2 regions of the Herbaspirillum sp. C7C2 genome follow, and region 1 is predicted to be linked to the other one. Evidence: predicted binding sites of a transcription regulator. Region 1 holds the regulator's gene; the other holds the start of a gene.
What was found. Region 1 encodes FliA, which starts transcription of late flagellar genes. Its sites were predicted from a motif close to CTAAAGTTTNNNNNNNNNNNGCCGNTA; they were not measured.

Region 1 (10,703 bases):
GAGTGCCGGAAGCGGCGGTTTCCACATACAGGTTTTCGCCACGGCTTTCCAGGCCAGCCGGGTTGATGAAGGTGGCGACCTGGATGGTGCCGATCTGCGTGGTCGCGGTCGAACCGGCCTGCATGATCGAGACGGTACCGTCACGGCCCACGCTGAGCTTGGTGGTGTTGAGCGGAATGGTGATCGGCGGCTGCAGGGTGTAGCCGCTGGAGGTCACCAGCTGACCCTGGCTGTCGGTCTGGAAGGCGCCATCGCGGGTGTAGGCGGTGGTACCGTCGGGCAGCAGGATCTGGAAGAAACCATTGCCCTGGATCGCCAGATCCTTGTCATTGTTGGTCTGGTTGACGTTGCCCTGGCTGAAGATGCGCTCGGTGGCGACCGGACGCACGCCGGTACCGATCTGCAGGCCCGAGGGCAGTTGTGTCTGTTGCGAGGACTGGGCGCCGGGTTGACGCACGGTCTGGTACAGCAGGTCTTCGAACACGGCGCGCGAACGCTTGAAGCCGTTGGTGCTGACGTTGGCCAGGTTGTTGGAAATCACGTCCAGTTGCGTCTGTTGCGCATCCAGGCCGGTCTTGGAAATCCACAGGGAACGAATCATTTATTTCTCCGGTAATCAGTGCAGGGGCTGTGCTATCAGGACAAGGACAGAATCTGGGTCGCCTTGGTCGCATCGCTTTCGGCGGTCTGGATCACCTTCATGTTCATCTCGAACTGGCGCGACAGGTTGATCATGTTGACCATCGCCTCCACCACGTTTACGTTGCTGCCTTCGACGGCACCGCTGGCCAGGCGCACGTTGGCGTCCGGCTGGGCGGCACCGGTGATGGTGCGGAACAGGCCATCATCACCGCGCTTCATGTTCTTTTCGTCCGGATTGACCAGCTTGATGCGGCCCAGCACGTTGACCGCATTGGGAATGCCATTGGTCGGGATCGACGACACCGTGCCATCGGCGGCGATGGCCACCGTGGTATCGGGCGGAATGGTGATCGGACCGCCGTCGCCCTGCACCGACTGACCATTCTGGGTCTGCAGGATGCCGTTCTCGTTGATCTTGAAGCTGCCATTGCGGGTATAGGCTTCGCCGCCATCGGCGGTCTGCACCGCGATCCAGCCGCGCCCCTGAACGGCCACGTCCAGCGCACGCCCGGTGTCCTGGATCGGTCCCTGCGAAAAATCGCTGCCCGCGGTCGAGTCGACCACGAAGGCCCGCGTGGGCAAGCCATCGCCCACCACCGGTGCCGAGCGGAAGGTATTCAATTGGGCGCGAAAACCCGTGGTCGTGGCGTTGGCCAGATTGTTGCTGGCAGTCGCTTGCTGCTCCAGCGTATGCTTGGCCCCCGACATCGCTGTATAGACCAGACGATCCATAAAACCCCTTTTTTGCGGCACCATCCCCCGGCGCCAGCGGTTGAAACCGGCCGCCGGCGACGCCGGCGACCTTGCAGCACGCGCGCCGCAAGGCGCGCGATCAAGCCTTTATCAGCGCAGGCTGACCAGGGTCTGCAGCACGGTGTCCTGCACCTTGATGGTCTGCGAGTTGGCCTGGTAGACGCGCTGCGCCACGATCATGTTGACCAGTTCAGCGGTCAGGTCGACGTTGGAGTCTTCCACCGCGCGCGCCTGCAGGCTACCGAACGTGCCGGTGGAGGGCTTGCCCACCAGCGGGCTGCCGGCCGCACCGGTGGCCGCATACAGGTTGTTGCCCAGCGGCTGCAGGCCATTCGGGTTGGCGAAGTTCACCAGCACTACGGTACCCAGGTTCTTGGTCTGCTGGTTGCTGTAGGAACCGACGATGGTGCCATCCTTGTCGATCGAGAAGCTCGACAGGGTACCCGGCGGCATGCCGTTCTGGTTTTGCGCCAGGTTGACGAAAGCCGAACCGGTCTGGGTCGAACCTGCATAGGAGAAGTTGATCGGCGCAGCGAAGTTGCCGCCGCCCTTGACGATGCTCGGATCATTCAATTGCGCGGCCGTCAGGGTCATGACGCTGGTGGCCGTCACCGGCGCACCGTTGATCTGGGTCAGGGTACCGGTCGAGTCATAGGTCATGGTACCCAGCGCAACGGGGGCCGGTGGGGTGGCGCCGTCGTTCAGGGTGGTGTTGTCGATCTTGGCGTAGACGGTCCAGGTAGTCGTCGGCGGCACACCGGTCGGCGCTGCCTTCACGTAGTAAGTCTGCATGCTGTACGGGTTACCCAGGCTGTCATACAGGGTAACGCCGGTGGAGTTGTTGTAGCTGTTCGGATCGGCAGCGTTGAAAGGCGTGACCGTCGGCACGGCCAGGCGAGAATCCAGGTTGACCTTGGTGGACACCGAAGTGGTTGGGGTGGCCGGGATCGACGAAGTATCGATCTGCAGCTGCACCGGATCGCCACCGGACGCACCGGCGGCCCAACCCATCAGGAAGGCGCCGTTCATGCTGGGGTTGATGATGTAGCCATTCTTGTCCAGCTGGAACTGGCCGTTGCGACCATACATCGGCGACAGATCGGATGCGCTGGCCGACATCTGGAAAAAGCCGTCGCCATTGATGGCGATGTCCAGCGGATTGTTGGACGAGCTGACGTTACCCTGGGTGAATTGCTGCGAGACATTGGCCACGGTCACGCCGATGCCCACCGGCGAATTGCCGGAGCGGTTCATCGAGTTGGCGTACATGTCGGCAAACTGGGTCTGCGACTGCTTGAAACCGACCGTGCTGGCGTTGGCCACGTTATTACCGATGACGTCCAGGCTCTTGGCTGCGCCGTTCAGTCCGCTCAGACCTTGCTGAAAACTCATGAGATATCCCCTTGTTCCGAATGATGTCGGTAATAACGATTAAAGAATTTGTACGATGTCGCTGGACTTGATGGTGCCAACGTTGGTGACATTGAGCTTGACGCCGTCCGTGCCGGTGGACACGCTGGCCACCGTACCGAAGGCCAGCGCCGTCACCGCGACCGGGGTGCCATTGTTGGATGCGGTGGCGGTGAAGGTGTACTTGCCGTCAGCCGCCTTGCCGCCGGCGTCATTGGTACCATCCCAGATCACAGGCACGGCACCGGCAGCCTGGGTACCCAGGTCCATGGTGCGCACCACTGCGCCGGTGGAGTCCTTGACGGTGACGATGACCGAGGAAGCCGTGCTGGGCAGGTTCACACCGAACACCGCCTTCTGGCTGGTGACTTCGTTGCCGTCGGCATCCTTGGTCGTGTCCGAAGTGAGCTGGATGCCATTGCCCGGGGCCAGCACGCTATGACCGATCATGCTGGCCGTGGACAACGCCTGCGAAGAACTGAGATTGCCCATCAGCGTACCCAGCGAATCGTTCAACTGGCTGATGCCGGAGACGGTCGACAGCTGGGCCATCTGTGTAGTCAGCTGCGAGTTGTCCATCGGGTTGCTGGGGTCCTGGTTCTTCATCTGCGCAATCAGCAGCGTCAGGAAACGATTCTGGATCGCATCCGGGCTGTTGTCGTTCAGACTGGCCGAGTTGTTGGTCGACGAGCTGCTGCTCGTGCCATTCATTGCATTGAGCAGGTCATTGGAGACGATTGCCATGATTTAAGGTCCTGTTTCCTATTGTCCGATGGTAAGGGTCTTGACCAGCATGGCCTTGGCCGTATTCATCGTTTCCACATTGGTCTGGTAAGAGCGGGAAGCCGAGATCATGTTGACCATTTCCTCGACCGGGTTGACGTTGGGCATGGCGACATAACCATTGCCATCGGCCATGGGATGCTTGGGGTCGTAGACCAGCTTGGGCGGCGCCTGGTCTTCCACCACGGCGGCCACTTTCACGCCGCTATCCTTGACATCGCCCACGGGGATGGACTCGAAGACCACCTGCTTGGCCTTGTAGGGCCGGCCGTCCGGGCCGGTGGCGCTATCGGCGTTGGCGATATTGCTGGCCGTGGCATTGAGGCGCTGGGCCTGCGCACTCATGGCCGAACCGGCAACGTTGAAGATGTTGGAAAGGGACATGGTTTATCAACCCGGTTGGATGGCGTTAATCATGGCCTTGATCTGGCCGTTCACAGCGGTGACACCGGCTTCGTAGCGGATGCCGTTGTCGACGAATTCATTGCGCTCCACGTCCAGGTCGACGGTGTTGCCGTCCACGCTACCCTGGGTCACCGTGCGGTACTGCAGGGGCGAACCGCCGATGCTGCCCGGGCCGTTGTCAGGCGCGGTCCCGGCCACGTGCGAGGCGGCGGTGCGGGCCAGTTGCAGCGGCGGCATAGCGCCGCCCTTGTTGTCGAGGGCGTTTTTCAGCGCATCGGCAAAATTGACGTCCCGCGCCTTGTAGTTGGGCGTATCGGCGTTGGCGATATTGGAGGCCAGCACCTGTTGGCGCTGTGCCCGCAGGTTCAGCGCCATCTCATTGAAGCGGAAGAAATCGTCGAGCTTTGAGACCATCGGGTCCTCCGGAAATACCGGCGCCGCTGCCGCCCTGCCTGGGACGATCGCACACTACGCCGATGATGGAATTACGTAGGCTTGATCATACGTTTCCACCCGGGACTTTAAGGGGCGATAAAGAGATAAAAGCCTCCCCTGTTTGCGCTTTTGACCTCGCGCGCGCGACGTACCATTGCTGCCAAGATTCGCCAATGTCTGGCCAATGTCTGCTGCAGGCAAGTTGCACAAAATGAAACATTCTTTTCGCCCCATGCGCCTACTGCGCCGCGCCATCGCCGCCCTGGCCTTGCTGGCCGGCGCATTGACGACTGCCTCGCCAGTCGCTGCGCAAAATACCCCCGACGGTCCGCAAAAGCAGAACTTGCAAGTTCTGCAACAGGTTGCCGAGCAATTCCTGGCCAGCCAGACCTCCGGCCTGCCGGGCAGTGTCACGATCACCATCGATCCCGCCGACCCGCGCCTGACGCTGGCCTCCTGCCTCGAACCGCAAGCCTTCATGCCCAACGGCGGACGCCTGTGGGGCCGCACCACGGTGGGCGTCAAGTGCGTGGCACCCTCCCCCTGGACGATTTATCTGCGCGCCAATGTCCAGGTCATTTCCGACTACCTGGTGGCCGCCGTGCCGCTGGCGCAGGGCCAGACCATCAGCGCCAGCGACATCACCCGCATCCGCGGTGACATGTCCAGCCTGCCCAGTGGGGTGATCACCGAAGAAGCCCAGGTGGTGGGCCGGGTCGCCAACATGTCCTTGCGCGCAGGAACCCCGCTGCGCATGGACGCCATCCGCAACCAGCGGGTGGTACAACAAGGACAGTCGGTACGGGTCGTCTCGATCGGCCCGGGCTTCCAGATTTCCACGGAAGCGCGCGCCATGACCAACGCCAATGAAGGCCAGATGGCGCAGGCACGGACCGCCGCCGGGCAAGTGGTCAGCGGCATCGCCAAGGCGGGCGGCATTCTGGAAATCAACTATTGATAGAGGGCAATCCTGAAGAAAGGACTGTCTAGCCGGGATCTGCAGCCGGGCGTCGGAAATGTGAAGAAAATTTCTCCCATTTCGTCATTTTGGCGCCCTGGATGTTAAAGTTTGCGCAGAACTGGTCGATAATCCATACGACAGGCGGGTGCGATGCGCCCCCACCCTACAAGGAATACTGCCGTGAACGTTAACGACGCCCTCAAATCCGCTGCCCTCAACAGCGAGCAGACCCAGGCCCAGCCTCGCAACAACGCCCCCGCCGGCGCTGCTGCCAGCAATGGTGCCGCGGCCACTGCAGCCACTTCCGATAGCGTGCGCCTGTCCAGCACCTATCAGTCGCTGGAAACCAAGGTCAACAGCAACAGCAGCAGTTTCGATGCCAAGAAAGTGGCCGAAATCAAGGCTGCCATCGCCAACGGCACCTTCCAGATCGATCCGGAAAAAGTGGCCAATGGCCTGATCGACACCGTCAAGACCCTGATCAGCGCCCGTCCGGCCTGATCGTCACTGCCTTCGCACAGGATGACCCGCATGAATCCGGCCAGCAACCTGCCTCTGGAACACGCTGCCCTGTCCCGCCTGGTCGAAAAACTGAATCAGGAACAGGCCTTGCTGGCTGAAGCCACCGCCGAAGGCCTGACCGACATCATTTCCGAAAAAGCCACCATCGTTTCCGACATGGCCACGCTGGCCGGTAACCGCCACAGCCTGCTGGGCAGCCTGGGTTACAGCGAAGACGAGGCCGGCATGCAGCAGTGGATGAACGAACATGGCAGCGACGCCGACAAGGACGTCTGGGCCGGCCTGTTCGAACTGGCCCAGGATGCCAAGGAGCTCAACCGCGTCAATGGTTTGCTGATCGGCAAGAAGCTTTCGATCAACCAGAGCGCACTCACCATCCTGCAGGGCAAGACCGGCACCGGTAACTTCTATGGACCGGATGGACAGAACAGCATCAAATCTTCCGGCCGCAGGCTTGGCGTGGTCTGACCACCCTCCAAGCCGAGCGCCACGAGCGCAATCGCCGCAGATTCAAAGACCCCGAGTGCCATGCCTCGGGGTCTTTTTTTGTGCCGTGCAGGTGCCTCAAGCTTTACCTGCTCAGCGCAAGCTGGGTCAGACCCAAGGCGGCACGCAAGAGCTCGATGGAATTAAAAACGGCTCCCGAAGGAGCCGTCAGAGCATGCCGGAGCGCGTCCTCCCGGACGCAAATCACTTCTCAGGCCACCCCACTCCACGAATGCTCCCGCAGATAGGAACGCATGCGTGAGATCGCCTGGCTGTGCAGCTGGCACACGCGAGATTCGGACACGCCCATGACGGCGCCGATCTCCTTGAGGTTCATTTCCTGCTCGTAGTAGAGGGCCATCAGGATCTGCTCGCGCTCGGGCAGGGCCTTGATGGAGTCCACCACGGCTTCGCGGAAGCCGCCATTGATCAGGTTCTGCAACGGGTCGTCGTCGGACTCGGCGGTCTGGTAGCGGTCCAGGAAATGTTCATGGCCACCATCGTCGTCGTGGAAATCCTCGTAGTAGATCAGCTGGTGCCCACCGCATTCGCTGAGCAGCGACTGATACTCGGTGAGGCTGATCTTGAGGTGCTGCGCCACTTCGGTTTCCTGCGGCTGGCGACCGAGCTGCTGCAGCAAGGCCTGCATGGCTTCGTCCACCTTGCGGGCGTTCTGACGGATGCTGCGCGGCAGCCAGTCGCTGCTGCGCAGTTCGTCGAGCATGGCGCCACGAATGCGTTGTACGGCATAGGTCTCGAACTGCGCGCCATGGGTCTCTTCGTAGCGGTTGACGGCGTCGAGCAAGCCCATCATGCCGGCCTGGATCAGGTCGTCCACCTCTACGCTAGGGGGCAATTTGGCCTTGAGCTGATGCGCCAGTTTCTTGACCAGCGGCGCATGCTGCTCCAGCACATCGTTCTTGCCCTTTTTTCCCTTGACGTTATACATGCACGTCACACTCCCAGGCTTGCACCATCGGTTGCCATTCCGTAAGTGCTGCGGGCCGTATCGGCCGCCGTGAATTGCTTGGACAGGCGCTGGAAAGCCAGCGCCGCACCGGCAAAGGGAAACACATCCATCACCGCCCGCCCCTGGCCGGTAGCGCGGCGGATATGGTCGTCGGCCGGGATGGCGCCGAGGAAATTCAACTGCGCTGCCAGATAGCGGCTGGCGGCCTGGGCCATGTTGGCGTAGACGGTGCGCGCCTCGGCCTCGGTGGCGTCATTGACGATCAGGCTGAAGGGACGGCGTCCGATACGGTCGCTCAGGCTCTTCAGGAGCACATAGGCGGCCTTGATCGAGGTGGCCGTGGTCGAGACCTGGATCACGATCTCGCCCATTTCCATGGTCGGCACCGGCAAGGACTGATCGCTGGCCAGCACGCCATTGACGAGGGTGATCTCGGCCTGCTCAATGAGGCTGTCGAAAATCTCGGCCAGACGGCCGGCCTGGGGATCGCTGGCCGCCGGCACGGTACGGCGGGCGATGCGGGCCATGGCAAAACCTTCGGGCAGCATGCGGGTGGCCTCGCGCAAGGGGCGTTCGGCACGCGCCACTTCCTGCAAGGTGGCGACGTCGTGGCGCAGGCCGATGCGGGTCAGCAGGCCGGTACTGGCCACGTCGCCATCGACAACCAGCACGTTATGCTTGGCCTGCGACAGGGAGGCGGCAATATTGATAAGCATGGCGCTCTTCTCTTCTTCACCCAGCACCGAGAAGAAAGTGAACAGTCGGGGGACCGGACGCTCCAGCATCCGGCGCAGTCCGGCCGCCTGGTCGATATCGTAACTAGCCAAAGCTCACCTCGCGCAAACCTTTGTCGTTCATGGACATCGCGGTGGGGCCGATCACGCCGGGCAGTTCGCCTTCCTGGAATTCAAAAGGGGCGGTCTCGCGTTTCTGCTTGAAAGCACGGTCTGCCAGGTACAGCTTGTTGGCCACGTGCAGGTCTTCCGGCACGCGCTGGCCGTTGGCGACGTAGTGCAGGTTGAGCTTGTGGCGGATCACCACGTCTAGCACGTTGCCGATGGTGGCAGCTTCATCAAGCTTGGTGATGATGCAGCCGGCCAGACCGGAGCTGGAGTAGGCATGCACCACTTCATTGAGAGTGCCACCAGTGGCGGTGGCGTTCAGGCACAGCAGGCGCTTGATGTCCACGCCGGCACCGGCCAGCATGGCGTCCTGCTCGGCCACCATCTGGTCGCGCTGGCCTACCCCTGCGGTATCGATGAGCACGGTGTGCTTGCCCTTGAGTTCTTCCAGGGCGATGCGCAGGTCGGTCTCGTCCTTGACCGAGTGCACCATCACACCCAGGATCTTGCCGTAGATGCGCAATTGTTCGTAGCCGCCGATACGGTAGCCGTCGGTGGTGATCAAGGCCAGCTTGCCGGACCCGTGGCGCATGACGCAGCGTGCGGCCAGCTTGGCAGTGGTAGTGGTCTTGCCCACGCCGGTGGGGCCGACCAGGGCGAAGACGCCGCCGTTTTCCAGCAGTTCGTTCTCGTTGGCCAGGGTGTTGAGATTGCGCGCCAAGACCGACTTGACCCAGAACATGATGTCCTGCGACTTGGAGTTGGACGGCAGGTTTTCGGTGATCAGGCGGGACAGGCTGGCCGAGAAGCCGGCGGCCAGCATTTCCTTCAGGACGATGCCCTTGAGCGGCTCACGCTTTTGCGCGCCACCCCAGGAAATCTCGGCCAGCTGAGTTTCCAGCACGCCACGCATGGAGCGGATTTCGCTCATCACCTCGGACAGGATCTCGTCGTAGTCCTTGCCGTCGAATTCAGGCAGCGCCGAACGCGGACGTTGATCCTGTTCGGCAGCATCAGCAGCCCCGGCCGCTGGCGGCTGGGCCGCGGCACTGCCGGCACGACGGCTGCGCCAGACGCGCGCATCGGGGCCGGGTGCTGCTTCTGCTGCGCGGGCGGGTGCGCGGCCCTGGGCCGGCTGGTCCAGCAGGGGCGCCTGCTCGGTACGCTGGGCGCGGGCCGGCTGCTGCGCCAGCGGCGAAGACAGCAGTGCGGGACGCTTGGGCTGCTGCGCCGGCGGCAGGCCGGATTGCTGCTGCAGCGAGGCCGCCTGCGGGCGAGCCCCAGCTTCGCGCGCACCGCTGGGCGCCACCAGGGTGGTCATATCCTCGTTGGCCATGGCCAGGATCTCCACCCCGTCGGGAATATTGCGGTTGGAGAGAATGACGGCATCCGGGCCAAGCGCCTCGCGGACCTGACGCCAGGCCTCGCGAGAAGAATTGGCGATAAATTTCTTGACGTTCATGCTTGCCCTCCAACTAGGCTGGTAACTTTAATCGTTTTCGATTCTGGCACTTCAGCGTGCGACAACACGCGCAACTGCGGCATGGCACGACGCAGGAAGCGCGCCATCAGCGTGCGCAGCGGCGCCCCCACCAGCAGTACCGGCGCGTAGCCAAGCTGCTCCTGGCGCTGCGCCGCGATTTCGGTCTGCTGTACCAGCGAATCGGCCAGACCCGGCTCGATACCGCCGGTGTCGCCGCTGGCCTGCAGCGCCTGCATGAGCAGACGTTCGAGCTTGGAGTCCAGCGCCATGACCGGCAACTCGCTCTCGCCCGGGAAAATCTGTTGCACGATGGCCCGACCCAGCGCGATGCGGACGATGGCCGTGAGATCGGTCGGGTCCTGGATGCGCGCGGCGTGCTCGGCCAAGGTTTCGATGATAGTGCGCATATCGCGAATGTGCACGCCTTCGGTGAGCAGGTTCTGCAACACTTTCTGCAAGGTACCCAGGGGCAACATCTTCGGCACCAGATCTTCCACCAGCTTGGGCGCTTCCTTGGCCAGGTGGTCCAGCAGGCTCTGCACTTCCTGGCGGCCCAGCAGCTCGGAAGCATGGGTGGTGATCAGGTGGTTCAAGTGGGTGGCGACGACGGTGCCGGCGTCGACCACGGTATAGCCCATGGTCGAGGCCTGTTCGCGCAGGCTGTTGTCGATCCAGACGGCCGGCAGACCGAAGGCCGGGTCGGAAGTCATCATGCCCGGCAAGGGGCCGGTCACCATGCCCGGGTTGATCGCCAGATATTGGCCGGCATGGGCCTCGCCATTGCCCACTTCCACGCCTTTGAGGGTGATGCGGTAGGCCGAGGGTTTCAATTCCAGATTGTCGCGGATATGGATGGGCGGTGACAGGAAGCCGACTTCCTGGGCGAATTTCTTGCGGATGCCCTTGATGCGCTTGAGCAGTTCGCCGCCCTGCCCCTTGTCCACCAGCGGGATGAGGCGGTAGCCCACTTCCAGGCCCAGGGTATCGACCGGCATGACGTCGTTCCAGCTG
Region 2 (10,703 bases), on a different contig from region 1:
CAGGGGGCGAGTGCGGCCGATGCCGCCTACGACACCGGCTTTGCCGACCAGAGCCATTTCCATCGCGTCTTCAAATCCCGTGTGGCCGTCACGCCCCTGCAATACGCAAGGCCCTGAGGAAATCAGCGCAGGCGCCCAGCCGCCAGGGCCACGGCGGCCACCAGCAACAGCAGGCCGGCGCAGCGCTCGATCAACGGCATCGCCCGGCCCAGCGCGACCACTACCTTTTCCCGCGCGATCAGGCAGACCAGCGCAGCATCCCAGGCCAGCACCGCACACGCCAGCCACACCCCATAGAACAGCTTGCGGCCCAGCCCGGTGTGCGCCTCCACGATCACGGTGAAGAGGCCGAAGTAGAACAGGCCATTCTTGGGATTCAATAGTGCCGACAGGAAGCCCGCGCTCATGCCGAGCAGGGGTGATACGCGCTGCGCATGCGCAATCGCCACCATGTCCGGCCAGTCGGCGGGCGCGCGGCTGGCGCGTATGAACATCCATCCCAGCCAGGCCAGGTAGCCGCTGGCCAGCCACTGCAAGGCGACCAGCAGCGCCGGACTGTCCTGCAGCACGCTCCAACCGCCGATGGCCACCGCGATATAGAGCCCATTGGCCAGCGCGATGCCCAGGCTCACGGCCAACCCATACGTCCGACCGTGACGCAGGCTGCTGCGCGCCAGCAACAGGAAATCCGGACCGGGACTGGCCAGCGCCAGCAGATGTGCGCCGGCCAGCAACAGGAATTCAGACCAGAACATGAGCATGCCTCCTCGCCTCGTCGGGCTATATCGAAAGAGGCGCATGCTAGGCAGGACGACGATCCCTGTATTGAACAAAATTGCGCGAACGGTGGCCCGGCGCAAGGCACGGTAAGATAGGCGGCTTCAGTACCACCTCCACACACTGTCCCAGACCAAGCCAGACCATGAAACTCATCGACCCCATCGTCCAGTTCCAGGCCGAACTGCAGAAGATCCGCCGCGACATCCACGCCCACCCCGAACTCGCCTATGAAGAGGTCCGCACCGCCGATGTGGTCGCGCAGAAGCTCACCGAATGGGGCATCCCGGTAGTACGAGGCCTGGGCGTGACCGGCGTGGTCGGCATCATCAAGAACGGCGACAGCCCGCGCGCCATCGGTTTGCGCGCCGACATGGACGCCCTGCCCATGCCCGAGATCAATACCTTCGCCCACGCCTCCCGCCACGAGGGCAAGATGCACGCCTGCGGCCACGACGGCCATACCGCCATGCTGCTGGGCGCGGCCTACTACCTCTCGCAGCATCGCAATTTCGATGGCACGGTGTATGTCATCTTCCAGCCCGCCGAAGAAGGCGGACGCGGCGCCGAGCGCATGATCCAGGATGGCCTGTTCGAGAAATACCCGATGGACGCCGTCTTCGGCATGCACAACTGGCCGGGCATCCCGGCCGGTCATTTCGGTGTGACGCCGGGTGCACAGATGGCCTCCAGCAACGAGTTCCACGTCACCGTCAAGGGCAAGGGCTCGCATGCGGCGCAACCGCACAAGGCGGTCGATCCGGTGATGACGGCGGTGCAGATCGCCCAGGCCTGGCAGACCATCGTGGCGCGCAACATCAACCCCAATGATCCGGCGGTGGTCTCCATCACCCAGATCCATACCGGCAGCGCCACCAACGTCATCCCCGACGAGGCGATGATGGTCGGCACCGTGCGCACCTTCAGCCTGCCCGTGCTGGACCTGATCGAACGCCGCATGCAGGAGATCGCCGAGCACACCGCCGCGGCCTTCGATGCCACAGTCGATTTCCGCTTCAACCGCAACTATCCGCCGCTGATCAACCACGTCGCCGAGACCGCATTCGCCGTCGAGGTGCTGACCGAACAGTTCGGCGCCGATCATGTCGATGCCCATACCGAACCCACCATGGGGGCCGAGGATTTCGCCTTCATGCTGCAGCACAAGCCGGGCTGCTATGTGTTTTTGGGCAATGGCGACGGCGGTCACCGCGATCATGGTCATGGCCTGGGCCCGTGCAACCTGCACAACCCCAGCTATGACTTCAACGATGACCTGCTGCCCATCGGCGCCACCTACTGGGTGAGGCTGGCCGAGAAATTCCTGCAGGCGAAGTAAGACGGCAGGCCGGACGGCATTGGCGGGCGGCACGGTTTGAGGCATGATCCTCGGCACGCATCCTGAATCCTGATTTGTGATAACGATAACAAGGGAGAAACCTTGCACACCCTCGCCACTGCCCTCCTGCTGCTGGTCGCCATCGAGCATGTCTGGATCCTGATCCTGGAGATGTTCCTGTGGACCAAGCCGCTGGGACTGAAGACCTTCCGCCAATCGAAGCAGGCCGCCGAGGCGACCCGCGTGCTGGCCGCCAACCAGGGCTTGTATAACGGCTTCCTCGCGGCCGGGCTGTTCTGGAGCCTGGCGACCGGCGAGCGGCCAGTACAGTTCTTCTTCCTGATCTGCGTGCTGGTGGCCGGCATCTACGGCGGCCTGACCGCCAAGCGCTCTATCCTCTACATCCAGGGCCTGCCCGCCTTGCTGGCGCTGCTGGCCCTGCTGGCGAGCTGATGTTGCCGCTGCGCCGCGTCTTCGCCTTGCTGGTCCCGGGTCTGCTCGCGCTGCTTGCAGGGCAAGCCACGGCGCAGGAGCAGGACGCCGAATGGTGGACCTACCAGACCCAGCGCGCCGGGCTGGCCTACACGGTCAAGCTGGACATGGGCCTGCGCCGGGCGTTTCCGCTCTCCGGTTTTCCCTATGTGCTGGTGACCCGCGTGAACTATGCCCCGGCCACGGGCGACGGCCTGCCGGCCGTGGCCGACCAGGACCGGCTGGAATCCCTGTCGGATGACATCGCCGCTGCCATCGCCAGGAAAACCCGCAGCCTCTACGCCGGCACCACGTTCAGCCAGGGCCAACAGCAATCGTATTTCTATGTGATCGATCCGAGCGGACTGGAGAGCATTGCCACCAGCCTGCAGGCCCGGCTATGCCAGGCTTGCAGAAGCAGCGCGGCGATCCAGGCAGACCCGGCGTGGTCGCTCTATCGCGAGCAATTGCTGCCGGATGCGGAAACCCGGCAGCGCTACGGCCTGCGCAGTTACTAAGGCGGCGGAAACTGCCCTAAAGCAGGCACGGTAAAGTTTCGGCGTGGATGAGCCGATAACAGTTTTCCTGGCAGCATCATTGTTGGCACTCGCCATCACTCTCACTCCGGCAGCGATCGCGTTCATTTTGCCGGAATAACAACATCGGACCCGGTCCGAGGGGAAGCAGCATGAAACAGATCAAACTCATCCTCAAGGACGAGATCTACGACTCGCTGGAGCGGGATTATCACAACTTCGTGCGGCTCTCGACCAAGATCGATTCGGGCTTCGTCAAGCCGTCCTTCGATAGTTATCTGTTGGCCAAGGTTTCGGAGAACACCAATTTCCTCACCGAAGAAGCGGTACAGCACCTGATGCTGTCGGGCCAGTACGCCTGGGCAAGACGGGCGATGGACAAGGAATTTCCGGACGTGGTGCAGATCCTGATCGAGCAGGCTGCGAATTACGGCTTCTGGATCGCGGTGCGCCACGACTGGACCACCGATGACCTGGTCAATGCCTCGCGCGCCTGGGCCAGTGCCATCATCAAGCAGGCCAAGGGCGATGAAACCCAGATCGATGTGCTGGCCGCGCAGATCAAGGCCTCGGCCACCAGCATCTCGGTGGTGCAGGAGCGCCTGCGCACCCCGGCCGCACTGCTGGCGGCGGCCATGGTGCAGGAATTGCGCGAGACCCACATCGCCATCGAACACGCCTCCGGCATGGTGGCGCGCGAAAAGCTGGGGGCCATGCGCACTCTGCTGAAGCTGGGACGGGCCTTCGGCAATGTCTCCGAAAAGGCCGAGCAGGACATGATGGACAAATTGAAACGCGAGAAGCCCTGGCTCTTCGAAGACGGCCCCAAGGGATTCTGGGGACACGTCGCGGCCTGGTGGCGCGGCGTCTAGGCCGGCCTGCCGGGCTACGGCCCCTCTTCAGAACGCTGGATCAGGAGGCGGCTTCAGGCTCTCGCATGAGGCGGATATCGCCGTACCACGCTTCCATCTTCTGGCCGGTATTGTCGGTATCGGTCAACACCCCCACGCCGATCAGGCGTCCCGGCTTCTCGCCGAAGATACGTTCATAATCCTCGGCGACATTGCGCTGGTACTTGCGCCACTGGCCCACGTGCTCCGGGCCGCTCTCGGCGACCAGCATCTGGATGCGGCCGGTACGACCATTGGCGATCACCTGCCCCACCTGCGCCTTGCTATCCCAGACATACATCAGCGTGGCATAAGGCAGCTCATGCCCGGTCAGCAATTTGGCGGTATCGAAGAGGATGGTGTCCATCAGCGAAAGCTTGTCATGGTCACCATCGAAGGCCAGCACGATGCGCACCGGCGAATCATCGGTCTCGCGGTGAGTGAGATCGGCCGTCGGGATCAGGCCACTGGCCTTCCAGCTCCAGGACAGCCAGGGCTTCTTGTTGATGTCGATGTCGACCGGATGACGCAGACCGGACGAAGCACGGTCGGCAAAGGCATGCAGCACGCTGCGCCCATTGTCATCGACCAGACGGTATTCGGTAGGAATCTTCTTGCGGGTGAAGACCAGCGGTTCCCAGCCAGCAGGAAGGCCCTTGGGCGGATTGGCAGAAAACAGCGCCAGTGCCTGGTCCAGCCTGGCCTGCTTGGCGGCGGCATCAGGGGCGGCTGGCGCCTGGCCGGCACATCCGGCCAGCAGCCAGGCGGCGCCAAGGCAGAGTGACGCCAGCACGCTGCGCGCGGCAGCAGCCTGGAAGGAAACGGGAAGCTGTGCAGCAAGTCGCGTGCGCGCACGCGTGAGACGCAAATTCATGAAGGCCGACCGGAGAAGAAGGGAATGCGGTCACCCCGACCGCAGACGAAGGCTAACAGGAAAACGCGGCCGCACGACATCCGGAAAAACCCTAGCGCGTAAAAAAACCTCAATGGCGAGTGGCCGAGCATCCCATCCGTCCTGCCAGCTGGGCTGGCCATCTATCATCTATCACTCAGTTTTGCTGGCGCAGGATCTGGATGAACATCTTGGCCAGCGACGACAGGGTGGTGTTCTTGCGGGTGACGATGCCGTAGTGCTCGATGCGCGTCTTCAGGTTCACGGGCAGGATGCCCAGCATCTGCCGCGCCGCGAAGAAGTGGGCGATATCCAATGGCATCACTGCCACCATGTTCGATTGCGCCAGCAGCGTGATGGTCACGAAGGGCGAGGCGGTCTCGATCACGTTGCCCGGCACCTTCAGCCCCTCCAGCTTGAACTCGTGCTCGATCCAGATGCGCATGGGCATGTTGCTGGAATACAGGATCCAGGAGGCCCCGGCCAGCTCCTGCAGGCGCACCTTCTGGGCGGTGGCCAGGGGATGGTCGATACCGCAGACGATGCACATGGGCTCGCCGCGCAGCATTTCATAGTTGTACAGATTGGGTTGCGAACTGACCGAGGAGCGGCCGATCATCAGATCAATGCGCCCCTGGTCCAGCAGCAGCAACTGGCGCGCGCTGGTGTCTTCGCTGATCTCAATGGAGACTTCCGGCTGGATTTCGCGCAGGCGCGAGAGCGCACGCGTGACGAAGGGTGCGGCCCCCATGATGGTGCCGATGGACAGGCGGCCGCCGCGACCGCTGATCATGTTCTGCAATTCCTCGCGCAGATTGGCTACGTCGCTCTGGATCAGGCGCGCATAGCGGATCACGCAACGGCCCAGCTCAGTGGCCTCGATGCCGCGTGGCGAGCGGTCGAACAGGGTTACGCCCAGGGCATCCTCCATTTCATGCAGGGCCTTGGTGGCCGCCGGCTGGGTCATGTGCATCACCTCGGCCGCCTTGTGCAGCGAGCCCTGCTCGTCGAGTGCCGTCAGCAGCGCGACCTGGCGAAAGCGCAGGCGGCTGACGATGGACCCCACCGAAGGCAGCGCGCCGGCGCCATCTCCGAGTTGGTTATCACCCGATGAATTAAGCTCATTGGACATCGTTGTACTCGCCTCTTATAGTCGGTCCGGAAAAAACCACAATGCTAGCGCATCTATCGGCCTGCCAAGGCGATGCGTGAAAAAAGCTCAGGAGACGTTGGCAGGACCGATCCATCGTAGGCGCGACATTCCTGCCGCCTGCGAATGCCTGATCGTCCTCGCCGTTTCGTCGCCTGGCTGACCAGAACCGACATTGCGGACAGACAAGGAGACCCGGTGAGGCTGATTCAATACCGCGACCGCAAGGGCGAGCGCCGTGTAGGCATCGTCAACGGCAGCCACATCCAGGCGCTGGACCAGGTGGCGACCATGCGCGAACTGGCCCTGCTGGCGCTGCAGCGCAGCACCGGGCTGGAGCGTCAGGCCCAGTTGCTCAACACCGACCAGTCCGAAGACTACGCCGCCATCCTGGCCGAGGCCCGCATCCTGGCACCGCTGGACCATCCCGATCCGGCGCATTGCCGCGTTTCCGGCGCCGGCACCACCCATCTGGGCAGCGCCACCACCCGCGACAAGATGCATCGCCGCCTGGAAGGTGATGAACTCGACAAGACCGATACCCAGCTGATGATCGAATGGGGCATCGCCGGTGGCCGCCCTGCGCCGGGCCAAGTGGGCGTGCAGCCGGAGTGGTTCTACAAGGGCGACGGCAGCAGCGTCGTCGCCCCCGGTCAGCCGCTGCCGCGCCCGGACTTCGCGCTCGACGGCGGCGAGGAACCGGAGATTGTCGGCCTGTACCTGATCGATGACGAGGGCTGCCCGCGCCGGCTGGGCTTTGCCATCGGCAACGAGTTTTCGGACCACGTCATGGAGCGTCGCAATTACCTTTACCAGGGGCATTCCAAGCTGCGTCACTGCAGCTTCGGACCGGAGCTGCTGGTGGGGCTGCCGCCGGCCCATCTGGTGGGGATGACCCGAATCCGTCGCAAGGGCCGAGTGATCTGGGAACAGGAATTCCTGACCGGCCAGGACAACATGTGCCACAGCATCGAGAACCTGGAATACCACTACTTCAAGTATTCGCACCTGCTGCACGCGGGTGACGTGCACGTGCACTTCATGGGCGCGGCCAACCTGTCCTTCGCCTACAGCCTGCGCACCGAAGATGGCGACAGTATCGAGATCAGCATTCCCGACTTCGGCGCACCGCTGGTCAACGGTATAGCACACGTGACATCCGTATTTAGCGCGGGAGGCGTCAAGCCGCTCTAGCGGCCATGTCCAGATCGCGTTACCCAGGCGCGCCGCAAGGCGCAGACAACCCCGGCAATCATGCCAAGGCCCGCGGCAACAGTCGCACAACAAGAGGCCGCCCCCAGGAAAACTGCAAAGGAGACCACCCTCATGCCCATGTCCATCCCCCGCCCAGGAACATCGGAGCGTCAATGAACTACACCTTCGATTTCATGAGCGTCTTCGCCAACTGGGACCGCCTGCTCATGGGCGCCTGGTTGACGATACAGCTCTCGGCGCTGTCCATCGCGCTGGGATTCGTGGTCGGCACGCTATGCGCGATCGCTGGCAAGAGCCGTCTGGCGCTGGTGCGCGGCCTGATCCGTGCCTATGTCGAGATCATCCGCAACACCCCGCTGCTGGTGCAGGTGTTCCTGGTGTTCTTCGGTCTGGCCAGCATCGGCTGGAAGCTCTCGGCCGAGACCGCTGCCGTGATCGCCCTCACCGTCAACGTCGGTGCCTACACCACCGAGATCATGCGCGCCGGCATCAACTCCATCCACCCCGGCCAGATCGAGGCGGCCGAATGCCTGGGCATGTCGCGTCTGCATGTGTACTGGCATGTGGTGTTGCTGCCGGCGGTGGAGCGCGTCTATCCATCACTGACCAGCCAGTTCATCCTGCTGATGCTGGCCTCCAGCATCACCTCGCAGATTTCGGCGGAAGAGCTAACGGCGACCGCCAACCTGGTGCAGTCGGAGACCTTCCGCAGCTTCGAGGTCTATGCGGTCATCGCGGTGGCCTACCTGGCGCTGTCCTTCCTGTTCCGTGGCGCGTTCTGGCTGATCAGCCAGCTGGCCTTCGTGCGCAAGCGCAAGCTTGGCACCAACCTGTGAGGAGCGGCGATGAATTCCTTTAGTTTCCTGCACGTCGAATACCTGCTGCAGGCGGCCGTCTGGACCGTGGTGCTGTCGTTGGTGGCGTTTGCCTTCGGCGGTGTGGCCGGGTTCGTGATCGCGCTGTGGCGGGTCTCGCCCAACCGCCTGCTGCGCAACATCGCCAGCGGCTATATCCAGGTGGTGCAAGGCATTCCGCTGCTGGTGATCCTGTTCGTGGCCTATTTCGGACTGGCCATCGCCGGCTTCAAGCTGACGCCGTTGGTAGCAGCCGGCATCTCTTTTGCGATCTACTGCGCGGCCTTCCTGGGTGAAATCTGGCGCGGCTGCATCCAGGCGGTGCCCAAGACTCAATGGGAGGCCTCGGAATGCCTGGGCTTCAACCGCTACGAGCAATTGACCAAGGTGATCCTGCCGCAAGCCATCAAGATCGCCACGCCGCCCACGGTGGGATTCATGGTGCAGATCGTGAAGAACACCTCGCTGGCCTCGGTGATCGGTTTCGTCGATCTGTCCCGTGCCGGCCAGATCATCAACAACTCGACCTTCCAGCCGTTCACCGTCTTCGGCTGCGTCGCGCTCATCTATTTTTGCCTGTGCTTCCCGCTGTCGGCGCTGTCCAAGCACTTTGAAAGGAAATTGAATGTCAGCAATCGTTAAGATCAAGGATCTGCACAAGAGCTTCGGTACTAACAAGGTATTGAACGGCGTTTCGCTGGATGTGCAAAAGGGACAGATGGTGGCCATCATCGGCAAGAGCGGATCGGGCAAGAGCACCCTGCTGCGCTGCCTGAACGGACTGGAAAAGGTGGATGCCGGCGACATCAATGTCTGTGGCCATGACATCCATCATCCCGACCGGCTCAACCTGCGCGAACTGCGCAAGCAGGTCGGTATCGTCTTCCAGAGCTACAACCTGTTCCCGCATCTGACGGTGGAGCGCAACATCACGCTGGCGCTGACCACCATCAAGAAGATGTCGACCGAGGAAGCCAGGAAGATCGCCCACAAGGTGCTGCAGCTGGTGGGACTGGAAAACAAGAAGGAAGCCTATCCCGAACAGCTCTCCGGCGGCCAGGCGCAGCGCGTGGCCATCGCACGCTCGCTGGCGATGGCGCCGGAACTGATGCTCTTCGATGAAGTGACCTCGGCGCTGGACCCGGAACTGACGGCCGAAGTGCTGAAGGTGATGGAAGACCTGGCCCGTGGCGGCATGACCATGGTGTTGGTCACGCACGAGATGGCCTTTGCCCGCAAGCTGGCCGACGTGCTGGTCTTCATGCACCAGGGCCAGGTGTGGGAGGTCGGCCCGCCGGATGAGCTGTTCAGCAATCCGAAGACGGCCGAGTTGCAGAAGTTCGTGTCCAGCGATCTCTGAGTTTTCGGAGCGCACAGACTTTGTCGCACAGAATTTGTTTTTCTCAGGCAGTATCAAATAAACCACTCAGGAGACCGCAATGAAGAATCTGCTCAATTTCACCAAGAAGGCTGCCGCCGTCGTGCTGGGCCTGGCTTGCTTCGCGCAGGCCGCCCACGCCGACGCGCTGGCCGATATCAAGGCACGCAAGAAGGTGCTGATCGCGATCGACCTGGGTGCGCCGCCGTTCGGGATGACCAATGCCAAGCTGGAGCCGCAGGGCTCGGACGTGGAAACCGCGCGCCTGCTGGCCAAGGACATGGGCGTGGAGCTGGAGATCGTGCAGGTCACCGGCCCCAACCGCATCCCCTTCCTGATGACCGGCAAGGCCGACATGGTGATCTCGTCCTTCTCGATCACACCGGAACGCCAGAAGGTGGTGGCCTTCACCCAGCCGTATGGCGCCTCGCAGTTCGTGGTGGCCGCGCCCAAGGGTGAGAACATCAAGAGCCTCAACGACCTGGTCGGCAAGCGCGTGGCCGTGGTCCGCGGCAACATGCAGGATTCGCTGCTGACCCCGCTCGCCCCCAAGGGAACCAACATCGTGCGCTTTGACGACGATGCCACCGTGACCGCGGCCATCATCTCCGGTCAGGTCGATGCCCTGTGCACGCCGAACTCGCTGGCCTCGGCCATCGCCAAGCAGAACCCGTCCAAGAACCTGGAAACCAAGTTCGCCATCAAGGACATCCCCTATGCCATCGGCCTGCGCAAGGGTGAACCGGCACTGGAAAAGTGGCTCAACGAATGGATCACCGCCAATCTGAAGAATGGCAAGCTGCCCGCCATCTATCAGCAATGGGTCGGCAGCCCCATGCCTGACCTGGCACAGTTCGCGCCCAAGTAAGTCCGCATTTCCGGCATGCCCTGCTCCCAGGAGCAGGGCATGCGCCCGCCGCTTCCGCGGCCAGCCCGCAGCATCCACGTTCTCACCGAGATCAACATGAAAGCTACCTCTCCCGTCATCCGACTCAATCCTGTCGATGATGTCGTCATTGCCCGCCAGCAGCTCATCTCCGGCACCGTGTTGCAGGAAGAAGGCGGCCTCAAGGTCCAGGGTCTGATTCCCGCCGGTCACAAGATGGCCACCCGCGCCATTGCCGTGGGCGAGCCGGTCAAGCGCTACGGTCAGATCATTGGCACGGCCAGCCAGGCCATCGCGCCGGGTCAGCACGTGCAT

Region 2: a site for FliA is predicted at 3,137-3,163, ahead of HWE04_RS20865 (DUF4088 family protein). Genes of this name have one in related genera too.

Annotation. Positions count from the first base shown of each region.
Region 1 is NZ_JABXGI010000008.1:87,016-97,718, forward strand. It holds gene flgG (flagellar basal-body rod protein FlgG) at 1-601, opposite strand, end outside; gene flgF (flagellar basal-body rod protein FlgF) at 637-1,374, opposite strand; gene flgE (flagellar hook protein FlgE) at 1,486-2,787, opposite strand; gene HWE04_RS13170 (flagellar hook assembly protein FlgD) at 2,827-3,549, opposite strand; gene flgC (flagellar basal body rod protein FlgC) at 3,568-3,972, opposite strand; gene flgB (flagellar basal body rod protein FlgB) at 3,979-4,407, opposite strand; gene flgA (flagellar basal body P-ring formation chaperone FlgA) at 4,640-5,386, shown strand; gene flgM (flagellar biosynthesis anti-sigma factor FlgM) at 5,570-5,890, shown strand; gene HWE04_RS13195 (flagella synthesis protein FlgN) at 5,921-6,379, shown strand; gene HWE04_RS13200 (RNA polymerase sigma factor FliA) at 6,609-7,346, opposite strand; gene HWE04_RS13205 (MinD/ParA family ATP-binding protein) at 7,352-8,152, opposite strand; gene flhF (flagellar biosynthesis protein FlhF) at 8,187-9,671, opposite strand; gene flhA (flagellar biosynthesis protein FlhA) at 9,668-10,703, opposite strand, start outside.
Region 2 is NZ_JABXGI010000022.1:61,738-72,440, forward strand. It holds gene HWE04_RS20840 (AraC family transcriptional regulator) at 1-117, shown strand, start outside; gene HWE04_RS20845 (LysE family translocator) at 123-755, opposite strand; gene HWE04_RS20850 (M20 aminoacylase family protein) at 923-2,116, shown strand; gene HWE04_RS20855 (DUF1304 domain-containing protein) at 2,219-2,569, shown strand; gene HWE04_RS20860 (DUF695 domain-containing protein) at 2,569-3,105, shown strand; gene HWE04_RS20865 (DUF4088 family protein) at 3,276-3,995, shown strand; gene HWE04_RS20870 (DUF3047 domain-containing protein) at 4,036-4,806, opposite strand; gene HWE04_RS20875 (LysR family transcriptional regulator) at 5,063-6,037, opposite strand; gene araD1 (AraD1 family protein) at 6,254-7,249, shown strand; gene HWE04_RS20885 (amino acid ABC transporter permease) at 7,423-8,106, shown strand; gene HWE04_RS20890 (amino acid ABC transporter permease) at 8,116-8,766, shown strand; gene HWE04_RS20895 (amino acid ABC transporter ATP-binding protein) at 8,750-9,484, shown strand; gene HWE04_RS20900 (transporter substrate-binding domain-containing protein) at 9,564-10,370, shown strand; gene HWE04_RS20905 (UxaA family hydrolase) at 10,467-10,703, shown strand, end outside.